2 regions of the Stenotrophomonas sp. AB1(2024) genome follow, and region 1 is predicted to be linked to the other one. Evidence: riboswitches for the same ligand, from Rfam matches in the RefSeq annotation. Region 1 holds a riboswitch; the other holds the start of a gene.

Region 1 (5,887 bases):
TCGGGCAGGCGGTAATAGTCCACGCCGTCCACCTGGTGCGGCGCGCCTGCACGGGCCAGCAGCCACGCCATCACGCTGGCCGGGAACAGCTGCTCGAACTGGTCGCGCCGGAACCAGAACTGCGAAGCGCTGAACGGCAGCGTGCGCGGTTCGGTATGCGACACGCAGGTGGTGATCATCTGCAGGCTGATTGCATGCACGCCGGCGGGTTCACCGCTGTAACGCGGTGCGTTGTGCAGGTCGGCGAAGGTCAGCGGCTGGTCCAGCGGCTTGCCCGACAGCGCCTGCAGCTGGGTGTGCAGCCAGTCGGTCAGGGCGGGATTGCCAGCGTCGGTCTGCGTGGCCCCCGAGCATAGTCCCAGCAGGTTGCGCCGCGCCACGCGGGCCACGCGCAACGCAGACGCCAGCACCCCGGCCCCATACGCACACAGCAGCGAGGGCAGCAGCGTGGCCCACATGCCATCCACCCCCGCCGCAAGCCAGCCGATCCCCAGCAGCGCCGCCAGCGCGGCCAATAGTTCCAGCGGCGCAATGGCGAACACCGCCGCCAGCAGGCACAGGACCTTGCGCGGCAACCCGGCCTTGCCGGTCAGCATCACCAGCAGCCGGTAGGCGGTGCGGGCGCCGTAGGCGGGCTGGAACAGGCTGTAGATGAAGCCGCGCCGCGACAACTGGGTGGAGACATCGGCCAGCCCGGCAAACCCCGCCTGCGGTCCCAGTGGCTCGCCCGCCCGGCAACGCCGGTCGCCCAGCGCGGCCGCGGCAGCCACCGCTGCGGCAATCGCCCCGGCCGAGGTGCCGCCGATGTTCTTGAAACGGTACTCGCGGGCCAGCGACAGCACCGCATTGGGATACACGATGCCGCTGGTGATGCCGCCTTTCATGACCAGATCGCAGTACTTGTCCGCCACGTTGCCGTCCTCGGTCCCACGCCAGGGGCACAGTATCGCCCACGACCTTCTCAGGGCCTGAGAACCGCGCCGCAGTTGCCGTTTCGGGCGATGCGGATCCGAGATGCCGTTTGCTGACGGGGGCTCCAGAGAACGGCGAGCATCCGTCTGTTCGCTGGGTATTCGAACAGCCCAGCAACAGCCTCGATAGTACCGCTTTACGATAGTATCGTTGTGCGGTAGCATCGTTCTCCAAGGGTTGTTGAATGATCAGTACCGGATCTGCTTCACCTGGACAGCGCGCGGCCCTGCCGACGTTGAAATCTGCGATTACCACTGAGGACTGCCGCCATGCGTTCCATCCCCTACCCGCACCCTGGTGAGATCCTGCAGGAAGAATTCCTTACCCCGTTCGGTTTGACCCAATACCGGCTCGCCAAGTCCATCGACGTCAAGCAGACCCGTATCAGCGAGATCATCGCCGGACGTCGTGGCATCACGGCCGACACGGCACTGCGGCTCGCGCGTTTCTTCGGTACCAGTGAGGGGTTCTGGATGAACCTGCAGATGTCCCACGACGCGGCCAAGGCGCGCGACGAGCTGGCCGACGTACTGGCCCGCATCGAGCCTTACCAGCCCGCCGCCTGAGCGCTGATCGCGCTGCCGTCCTCTTGACCGCCGCCGCATCTCGGCCTACCTTGTGCTCGCCGAAGGCATCCATCTCTTCATGCAGATGAAGGGATGGGTTTAAACGGGAATCCGGTGACGGTGCCTTGCGCACCCATTCCGGAGCTGCCCCGCAGCGGTGAGTGGAAACGAAACCTGCCAACAGCACTGGGCCTGACCGCCTGGGAAGCGGCAGGAAGTAGGTGGGCGCATGCGCCCGTGTCCATCAGCCCGAATACCGGCCCCGGCCGGGGGACATGACCGTCCCCTGTTTGACCTGGAACGTCCGCGGGGAGGTTGCCGGGGCCTGCCGCCATGCGTTCTGCATGGCGCTGCCCCCGTGCGTCCGCTTCACGGCATCCGGTTCGCCCGCGGGGGCGAAGGTCGCTGGCGGGGCGGGCACGGCAGCAATGGCGTGGGTGCCGCGCAGTTCCTTCGTTCCTCAATGCCGCTACGCAATGAGGACACGTTCCATGACCACTGTTACCAACCTGGGTTTCCCCCGCATCGGCGCCAAGCGCGAGCTCAAGCGTGCGCTGGAAGCGTTCTGGTCCGGCCAGAGCAGCGCTGAATCGCTGCAGGACACTGCAGCCAGCCTGCGCGCCACGCACTGGCAGCTGCAGCGCGACGCCGGCGTGGATGTGCCGCCCAGCAACGACTTCAGCCTGTACGACCAGGTGCTGGACGCCGCCTTCCTGTTCGATGCCATTCCCGCCCGCTACCGCGCGCTGGCCGATGCCGATCCGTTGGCCGGCTACTTCGCGATGGCACGCGGGCTGCAGCGCGATGGGTTCGACCTGCACGCGCTGGAAATGACCAAATGGTTCGACACCAACTACCACTACCTGGTGCCCGAGCTGCAGGCCGGCCAGGGCTTCGCGCTGCGCGGCGACAAGCCGCTGGCCGAGTACCGCCAGGCCAAGGCGCTGGGGATTGAAACCCGCCCGGTGCTGATTGGCCCGGTGACCTTCCTGCTGCTGTCCAAGACCACCGACGGCAGCCCAGCGCTGGACCTGCTCGACGCCCTGCTGCCGGTGTACGTGCAGCTGCTGGGCCAACTGCATGCGGCCGGCGCGCAGTGGGTGCAGCTGGATGAGCCGGCATTGGTGCAGGACCTGGGCCCTGAAGCCCGCGCCGCCTTCACGCATGCGTATGCGGTGCTGGCAAAGGCTGCCCGCCCCAAGGTGCTGGTAGCCACCTACTTCGGCGCACTGGACGACAACCTGGCGCTGGCCGCTTCGCTGCCGGTCGACGGCCTGCACGTGGACCTCGTGCGCGCACCGGAGCAGCTCGATGCCGTGATCAAGGCCCTGCCCGCCGGACGCGTGCTCTCGGCCGGCCTGGTCAACGGCCGCAACATCTGGCGCACCCACCTGGACAACGCGCTGGTGCTGGCCCGCTATGCGCATGGCCAGCTGGGCAGCGACTGCCTGTGGCTGGCGCCGTCGTGTTCGCTGCTGCACAGCCCGGTGGACCTGGCGCATGAGAAGAAGCTGGACGACGAACTGCGTGGCTGGCTGGCGTTCTCCAAGCAGAAGCTGGAAGAGCTGCGCGTGCTGGCCGACGCGATCGATGCCCCGGCAAGCGCCGAAGCTGCGCTGGAACAGTCTCGCGAGCGCATCGCGTCACGCAAGCGCTCGCCGCGTGTGCACAACCCCGCCGTGGCCGCGCGCCTGGCCGCATTGACCCCGGCCGATGCACAGCGCCACAGCCGCTATCCGCAGCGCCATCCGGCCCAGGCGGCCGCGCTGAAGCTGCCGCGCTTCCCCACCACCACGATTGGGTCCTTCCCGCAGACGCTGGAGGTGCGCGAGGCCCGCGCGCGCAACAAGTCCGGCACCCTGCCCGACGCGGATTACGATGCGTTCCTGGCCAGCCAGACCGAGCACTGCGTGCGCATCCAGGAACAGATCGGGCTGGACGTGCTGGTGCACGGCGAGTTCGAGCGCAACGACATGGTGGAGTACTTCGGCGAGCAGCTGGAGGGGTTTGCCTTCACCAAGAACGGCTGGGTGCAGAGCTACGGCTCGCGCTGCGTGAAGCCGCCGGTGATCTTCGGCGATGTGAGCCGCCCGCAGCCGATGACGGTGCGCTGGTCGCAGTACGCGCAGTCGCTGACCGACCGGCCGATGAAGGGCATGCTGACCGGGCCGGTGACGGTGCTGCAGTGGTCGTTCGTGCGTGATGACCAGGCGCGCGCCGATACCTGCCGGCAGATTGCCCTTGCCCTGCGCGATGAGGTGCTGGACCTGGAAGCGGCCGGCATCGGCGTGATCCAGATCGACGAGCCGGCCATCCGCGAAGGCCTTCCGCTGCGTCGGGCGCAATGGCGCGAGTATCTGGACTGGGCGGTGGAAGCGTTCCGGATCAGCGCCAGCGGCGTGCGTGATGCCACCCAGATCCACACCCACATGTGCTATTCCGAGTTCAACGACATCATCCACTCGGTGGCGGCGATGGACGCGGATGTGATCTCGATCGAGACCTCACGCTCGCGCATGGAGTTGCTGGATGCCTTCGTGCGCTTCCAGTACCCCAACGAGATCGGGCCGGGCGTGTACGACATCCATTCGCCGCGCGTGCCGGACAAGGAGGAAATGTTGGCGCTGCTGCGCAAGGCGGCCGAAGTGCTCCGCCCGGAGCAGATCTGGGTGAACCCGGACTGTGGGCTCAAGACCCGTGGCTGGCCGGAGACCCGGGCCGCGCTGGAAGCGCTGGTGGCTGCCGCGCGCCAGTTGCGCGATGAGTCCGCCGACGCCAACGCCGCCTGACCTTTCCCCTGTTGCATGAAGACCCCGCTGCCGCCGTTGCCGGCAGCTGGGTCGATGGACTTTCGCATGACCGATTTCATCCGCCCCACCCTCGCCCTGCCCAGCGGCCACGACAAGCTGCTGCTGCACTCGTGCTGCGCGCCCTGCTCGGGCGAGGTGATGGAGGCCATTACCGCCTCAGGGATCGACTACACGATCTTCTTCTACAACCCCAACATCCACCCGGCGCGTGAGTACGAGCTGCGCAAGCAGGAGAACATCCGCTTCGCCGAACAGCACGGCGTGCCCTTCGTCGATGCCGACTACGACACCGACAACTGGTTCGCACGTGCGCGTGGCATGGAGAACGAACCCGAGCGCGGCATCCGCTGCACGATGTGCTTCGACATGCGCTTCGTGCGTACCGCGCTGTACGCGCATGAGCACGGCTTCCCGGTGATCAGTAGTTCGCTGGGGATATCGCGCTGGAAGGACATGAACCAGATCAACGACTGCGGCCATCGGGCGGCGGCCCACTACCCTGGCATCCAGTACTGGGATTACAACTGGCGCAAGGGCGGCGGCGCGGCGCGCATGGTGGAGATCAGCAAGCGCGAGCAGTTCTACCAGCAGGAGTACTGCGGCTGCGTGTACTCGCTGCGCGACGCCAACCGGCACCGCCGTGAGAACCAGCGTGAGCGGATCAAGATCGGGCTGTTGTATTACGGGCAGGACAATGAGGTGCCCAACGGCGATTGACGTGCGCGCGAGGGGCGGCCACGCTGGTCGCCCCTGCTCCGTTGCGTTGGAATGCCATGACCGCCCTGCCCGCCGATGTCGCCCTGCTCGTGATCGACCTGCAGCCGGACTTCATGCCGGGTGGCGCGCTGGCCTGTGAGGAGGGTGATGCGCTGGTGGAGCCGATTGCCGCGCTGCTGGCCGAGCGTCGGTACCGGACGGTGGTGGCTACCCAGGATTGGCACCCGGCCGACCACGCGTCGTTTGCAAGCCAGCATCCGGGGAAGCTGCCGTTCGAGACCATCCTGCTGCACGCGCAGCCGCAGACCCTGTGGCCGGACCACTGCGTGCAGGGCAGCGAAGGCGCCGTGCTGCACCCGGGCGTGGACTGGACCGTGGCCGACCTGATCCTGCGCAAGGGCACTCGCCGCGAAGTGGATTCCTATAGTGCATTCCGCGAGAACCATGGGCCTGACGGTGGCCGCCCTGCCACCGGGCTGGCCGGGTGGCTGCATGAGCGCGGGATCCGCGAGGTGCATGTGTGTGGGTTGGCGCGCGACTACTGCGTGCTGTGGAGCGCGCAGGATGCGGTGAAGGCCGGGTTCCGGGTAAAGTTCCTTTGGGAGCTGACGCGGCCGGTGACCGAAGCGAACGACTGCATGGTGCGCGATGCGCTGGCTAAGGCCAAGATTGCCGTGATCTGAGGGGAGGGTCGGCACGACGCTGACTGGGCAAGCCGCTAACCGGTGAGCCACGGCCGTTGGTCGTGCCTGCCGACATCGTTCTAGAACCGTTGCCACTCACGGTCGTTTCGCCAAACAGGGAAGGTCCGCTTTCGGCCAG
Region 2 (5,887 bases), 840 kb from region 1:
GCTTCTACCCCGCCGCGCGGCTGGCCCGCGCCACCGCCCAGGTGCTGCGCCGCACCCCGGCCATGGTGCGCACCTATGCGCGCCCCAACAGCGCGCGACGGCTGCTGGAACAGATCGTGCGGCGCGGCCCGCGGCTCGGCCTGCACACCACGTTGGAGCGGCTGGTGCTCACCCATGGCGCGATGGAAGCGCTGCAGCTGGCGCTGCGTGCCGTTACGCAGCCGGGTGATGCGGTCGGCATCGAAGCGCCGTCGTACTTCAACCTCTACCCACTGCTGGGCAACCTCGGCCTGAAAGCGATCGAACTGCCCACCGACCCGCGCGAGGGGCTCGACGTGGATGCCGTGGAAGCGCAGCTGCAGCAGGGCACGCTGGCCGCGATCGTGGCCATGCCCAGCGTGCACAACCCGCTGGGCTGCACCATGCCGGTGGCGGCCAAGCAGCGCCTGGCCGCGCTGGTGAACCAGTACCAGGTGCCGTTGATCGAAGATGCGGTGTACGCCGAGCTGCAGTACCAGGAACCGCTGGCACCGCTGCTGAAGGCGTTCGATGAGGACGGCTGGGTGATCGTGGTCAACGGCTTTTCCAAGACCCTGGCGCCCGATTACCGGATCGGCTGGCTCGATGGCGGGCGCTTCACCGCCGACATCCAGCTGCTGAAATTCCAGTCCACCGGCGCCGAATCGCAGCTGCTCGGCGAAGCGGTCGGCGCGTTCCTCGAAGCCGGCAGCTACGAACATCACCTGCGTGGCCTGCGCCGGCTGTACCGCGAACAGGTCGGCCGCGTCCGTGCACTGGTGGCCCAGCACTTCCCGCCGGGCACGCGCGCCACCCAGCCCAGCGGCGGCTTCCTGCTGTGGATCGAACTGCCGGCGGGCGTGGATACCGGTGTGCTGTTCGAACAGGCGCTCGCAGAAGGCGTGGTGTTCATGCCCGGCCAGGTGTATTCGCGCGGCGCACGCTACCGGCACTGCCTGCGGCTGTCGTGCTGCCAGGACCTGGACGCGCGCTACGTGGCGGCCATTTCCAGCGTCGGCCGGCTGGCCACCGCGCTGCTGGTGCAGGCGCGCGGCTGACGCTCAGCCCAGCAGGTGCCTGGCCAGCTGCGCGGGATCGGCGCCCGGTGCATACGGCAGTCGCCCCCAGAACGGCAGCGGCAGGCGCGCGCGCAGCAGCGCGAGGTTGTCGTCGATGCGTTCCATCTGCGGGTCCACCTCGTTGGCGATCCAGCCGATGCAGGTCGCGCCACTGGCGGCGATCGCCTGCGCGGTCAGCCGTGCATGGTTGAGGCAGCCCAGCCGCAGGCCCACCACCATCACCACCGGCAGCTGCAACGCGTGCACCAGGTGGGCCTGGTCCAGCGTGGTCGACAACGGCGCCAGCCAGCCACCCACGCCTTCCACCACCACCGTGTCGGCCTGCGCGCGCAGGCGTGCGAAGGCCGCTTCGATCGGGGCCAGCGAAAGCGTCACCCCCGCAGCGGCGGCCGCCAGTTCCGGGGCCAGCGGCAGCGGCAACGCATAGGGGTTGAGGTCGGCATAGGCCGGGCTGGGGTCGCTGGCCGCCAGCAGCGCGGTGGCGTCTTCATTGCGCAGGCCGTCGGCGGTCAGCGCGCAGCCGCTGGCCACCGGCTTCATGCCCACCGCGCGATGGCCGCGCTGGCGCAGCGCGTGCAGCAGGGCGCAGCTGCTGAAGGTCTTGCCGATACCGGTATCGGTACCGGTGACGTAGAAGGCAGCAGGGGAGGCAGGGGACGACATGGCCAGACCGATGAACAGGGGCGGTCATTATCAGCGTTCCGCCGCCGGGCAGTCCGGCTGCCGGCCGCCCTTGCTAGACTGCGGCCATGTTCGATACTTCCACGCTCACCGGCAGCAAGCCGGAACAGTACGGCCAGCTGCTGGCCCAGGCCCGCGCCCTGGTGCACGGTGAACGCGACCGCATCGCCAATGCGGCCAACCTGTCGGCGCTGGTCTACCACGCCCTGCCGCAGCTGAACTGGGTGGGCTTCTACTTCTTCGACGGCACCGAACTGGTGGTGGGGCCGTTCCAGGGCCTGCCAGCCTGCGTGCGCATTCCGCTGGACAAGGGTGTGTGCGGTGCGGCCGCCTCGCAGCGCGCCACCCAGCGCATCGAGGACGTGGACGCCTTCCCCGGCCACATCGCCTGCGATTCGGCCTCGCGTTCGGAACTGGTGGTGCCGCTGGTCAAGGGCGACACGCTGATCGGCGTGTTCGACCTGGACAGCCCGGTGCCGGCCCGCTTCGATGCCGACGACCAGGCCGGCCTGGAAGCGATCGCGGCGGTGTTCGTCGAGGCACTGGGATGAGCACCAAGCTGCGCAACATCGGCCCCAAGAGCGCCGCCTGGCTGCGCCAGGTCGGCCTGCGCACCGCCGAAGACCTGACCGCCGCCGGTGCGGTGGGCGCGTTCGTGAAGGTACGCCGTGCCGGCTTCAAGCCCAGCCTCAACCTGCTGTACTCGCTGGAAGGTGCGCTGCAGGACTGCCACTGGCAGGAACTGCCTGAAGCACGCCGCACCGAACTGGTCGCCGAGTATGAAGCGATCATCGCCGACAAACCGCTGAAGAAAGCGCCGCCAGCGTCGGGGCCGGTGTATGACCGCACGGTGGTCAGCGAAGACGACGGCGACGAAGCCCCGTTCGAATCGGACAACGAAGACCGGACGTAGAGCCACGCCCTGCGTGGCTGCATGAACCCGGCACCGCGCGCAGCCACGCAGGGCGTGGCTCTACACCGCCTGCTGCAGCTCGAGGAGCTCTCCCCACAGTTCACCGTCTTCGCGCTCCACGCGCAGTCGCACGCGCGTCCCATGGTCGATCCGCAGCGCCCAGCACATCGCCATCGGCAGGCCGCACACCTGCGACAGCACCATGCGCAGCGGCCCGCCATGGCTGACCACCAGGGTCGGCACCGGCTCGGGCTCGTCCAGCAGCCGGTGCAGCGCACGCGCAATGCGGCGCTCGAAATGCCCCCAGCTTTCGCCGTGCGGCGGCGGGTTGGCATGCGGGTCCAGGTGGAACGCCTGCAACGCCTGCATCGGCAGCGCGTCCAGCGGCTGACCGTCCCAATCGCCGAAATCCAGTTCCTCCCATTCCTCGTCGGCGATCACCTCCAGCCCGCGCGGCAGCGCCAGCGCATCGGCCGTGACCCGTGCCCGCGCGCGGGGCGAGCTCAGCACGCGTTCCCATTGCAGGTGCGCGTAGCGCGCGCAGATCAGGTCGCTGCCGTCTCCGTCCAGCGGTGGATCGGTACGCCCATCCAGGTGGTCGTCGCGGCCGGTGGCGGCATGCCGGATCAGATCCAGGATCATAGGTACTGCAACCACGTCTGTTTCATGGGAACCACGTCATAAAGCGAGGCGCATTCTAACCGCTCACGCCACATCGCCCCCGCCCGGCACTGCGCCGGCGGCCAGGCTTTGCTCTACACTGCGCGCACTTTCAGGTGACCTGCGGCGCAAGCCGGCAGGTTGAAACGGGAAGCCGGTGACGCAACAGGTCCTTCCTGCTGCCAGCCCGGCGCTGCCCCCGCAACGGTAAGCGTGGAAGCCAGGCAATACGCCACTGTGCGCAGGCATGGGAAGGCGCCTGGTGCGATGGTCCGCCATCGGCCCGCGAGCCCGGAGACCGGCCTGGAACACGACTGGTTGCGATGCGGCGGGCATGGCGGCGGCAAGCGGCGCCGTGCGCCCGCCCACCGTCCCGTGCTCCCGTTGACCGCCGCCCCTTCCCCAGCCGCGCGGGCGTGCGCGGTGCTTGGAGTCAACGATGAAGCTGCAGATCCGTGTCCTTTCCCTCGCCGTGCTGTCGGCGCTGCCCCTGCTGGCCGCCGCACAGGACGAGGCGACCGCGCTGGACCAGGTGCTGGTCACCGCCACGCGTACCTCCATCGCCCTGCAGGACAGCATTTCGCCGGCGCAGGTGATCGACCGTGCCGAGATCGAGCGCAGCCAGGCGCCATCGCTGCAGGACCTGCTGCGCGGCCGCGCCGGCATCAACCTCAACAACAGCGGCGGGCTGGGCAAGCAGAGCTCGCTGTTCCTGCGCGGCACCAATTCGGCCCACACCCTGGTGCTGGTCGATGGCGTGCGCATCAACACCGGCGACCTGGGCCTGGCCATGCTGCAGGACCTGCCGCTGGCGCAGATCGAGCGCGTGGAAATCGTGCGCGGTCCGCAATCCAGCCTGTACGGTGCCGACGCGATCGGCGGCGTGATCCAGATCTTCACCCGCCGCAACGCCGGCGACTTCGCCCCACACCTGCAGCTGGGCGGCGGCAGCAACGGCCTGCGTGAGGCCAGCGGTGGCTTCGGCGGTACCGGCGCGCGTGGCTGGTTCGGCACCGATATCGCGTACCAGCACACCGACGGCATCAATTCCTGCCGTGGCGATGCGGCCACCTTTGCCGGGTGCGGTGCCGATGAGCCCGACCGCGATGGCTACCGCAACCTGTCGATGAGCCTGCGCGGCGGCTACACGCTGACCAACACGCTGAGCGTGGAAGGTACCGCGCTGCGCGCCGAAGGCGAGAACCACTACGACGGCTACTACAACCATTCGGAAACGCTGCAGCAGGTGCTGGGCGGCAAGGTCCGCTACACGCCGAGCGAACGCTTCACCCTGACCGCCAACGTCGGCCGCGCCGACAACGAGTCCGACAACTACAACGACAGCACCTGGCTGGGCGCGGCGCAGACCCATCGCGACAGCGCCTCGATGCAGGCCGACGTGGGCCTTGCCGAGGGCCAGCTGCTCAGTGCCGGCGTGGACTGGAGCCAGGACAACCTGGACGGCAGCAGTGCCGGCTATCTGGTTGACAGCCGCGACAACACCGGCGTGTTCGTGCAGTACCAGGGCCGCTTCGGCGCGCACCACCTGCAGGCCAGCGTGCGCAACGACGACAACGAACAGTTCGGCAACCACACCACCGGCAGCCTCGGCTGGGGCATGGAGCTGGGTGGCGGCTTCCGCCTCAACGCCAGCTACGGCACCGCGTTCAAGGCACCGACCTTCAGCGATCTGTACGACCCGTGGAGTGGCGTGCCGGGGCTGGATCCGGAGAAATCCAGGAGCGCCAACGTCGGCATCGCCCAGCAGGGCGACGGCTGGCGCTGGGGCCTGGATGTGTATGAAACGCGCATCGATGACCTGATCACCTACGACGCCACCACGTTCATGATGACGCAGGTGGAAAAGGCGCGTATCCGCGGGGCCGAGCTGACCGGCTCGCTGGCCGTGGCCGGGTTTGATTTCAGTGCGCAGCTGAGCCACGCCGACCCGCGCAACCGTACCGACGGCAGCGCCCAGTTCGACAACTGGCTGGCACGCCGCGCGCAGGACACCGCGCGCCTGGACATCGACCGCCGCTTCGGCGGCTTCCGCGCAGGTATCACCGCGTTCGCTGCCGGCAAGCGCTACGACAATGCCGACAACAGCGTGCGCCTGGCCGGCTATGGCACCGTGGACCTGCGCCTGGAGTACGCGATCAACCGCGACTGGTCGGTGCTGGGCCGGGTCAGCAACGTGTTCGACCGCCAGTACGAAACGGTGGCCTGGTACAACCAGCCGGGCCGTGAGTACCGCTTGAGCGTGCGTTACCAGCCGAAGTAACCCGGCGTTGGCCGGCATCGCGAGGTGCCGGCCAACGGCCGGCGCTACCGGGTCCGGGCTCGGCCGCTCTACAACCCGGGCAACGCCCGCAGGTCGTCCACCACCGTCACCGCGTCCACCGTCTCCAGGTCCAGTCCCCGCGGATACCCATAGCGCACCAGCGCCACCGGCATGCCCGCGTCCACCGCGGCGCGGTAGTCGGTGATGGAATCGCCGACCATCAACGCAGCGCCCGGCGCCACGTTGAATGCGTCC

Evidence for each region. Region 1 has a riboswitch for cobalamin ahead of metE (5-methyltetrahydropteroyltriglutamate--homocysteine S-methyltransferase). Riboswitches for the same ligand answer to the same signal wherever they lie in the genome.
Region 2: it holds a riboswitch for cobalamin, as region 1 does, so the genes downstream of both, btuB (TonB-dependent vitamin B12 receptor) here and metE (5-methyltetrahydropteroyltriglutamate--homocysteine S-methyltransferase) in region 1, are expected to answer to the same signal.

What each region holds. Positions count from the first base shown of each region.
Region 1 is NZ_JBBHKO020000001.1:2,254,735-2,260,621, reverse strand. Features, by position in the region: gene WIX41_RS10335 (hypothetical protein) at 1-911, opposite strand, end outside; gene WIX41_RS10330 (HigA family addiction module antitoxin) at 1,227-1,538, shown strand; cobalamin riboswitch at 1,584-1,817, shown strand; gene metE (5-methyltetrahydropteroyltriglutamate--homocysteine S-methyltransferase) at 2,030-4,327, shown strand; gene WIX41_RS10320 (epoxyqueuosine reductase QueH) at 4,394-5,065, shown strand; gene pncA (bifunctional nicotinamidase/pyrazinamidase) at 5,122-5,748, shown strand.
Region 2 is NZ_JBBHKO020000001.1:1,416,947-1,422,833, forward strand. Features, by position in the region: gene WIX41_RS06685 (PLP-dependent aminotransferase family protein) at 1-1,076, shown strand, start outside; gene bioD (dethiobiotin synthase) at 1,080-1,760, opposite strand; gene WIX41_RS06695 (GAF domain-containing protein) at 1,847-2,329, shown strand; gene WIX41_RS06700 (TfoX/Sxy family protein) at 2,326-2,691, shown strand; gene WIX41_RS06705 (histidine phosphatase family protein) at 2,752-3,333, opposite strand; cobalamin riboswitch at 3,449-3,672, shown strand; gene btuB (TonB-dependent vitamin B12 receptor) at 3,791-5,632, shown strand; gene gph (phosphoglycolate phosphatase) at 5,701-5,887, opposite strand, start outside.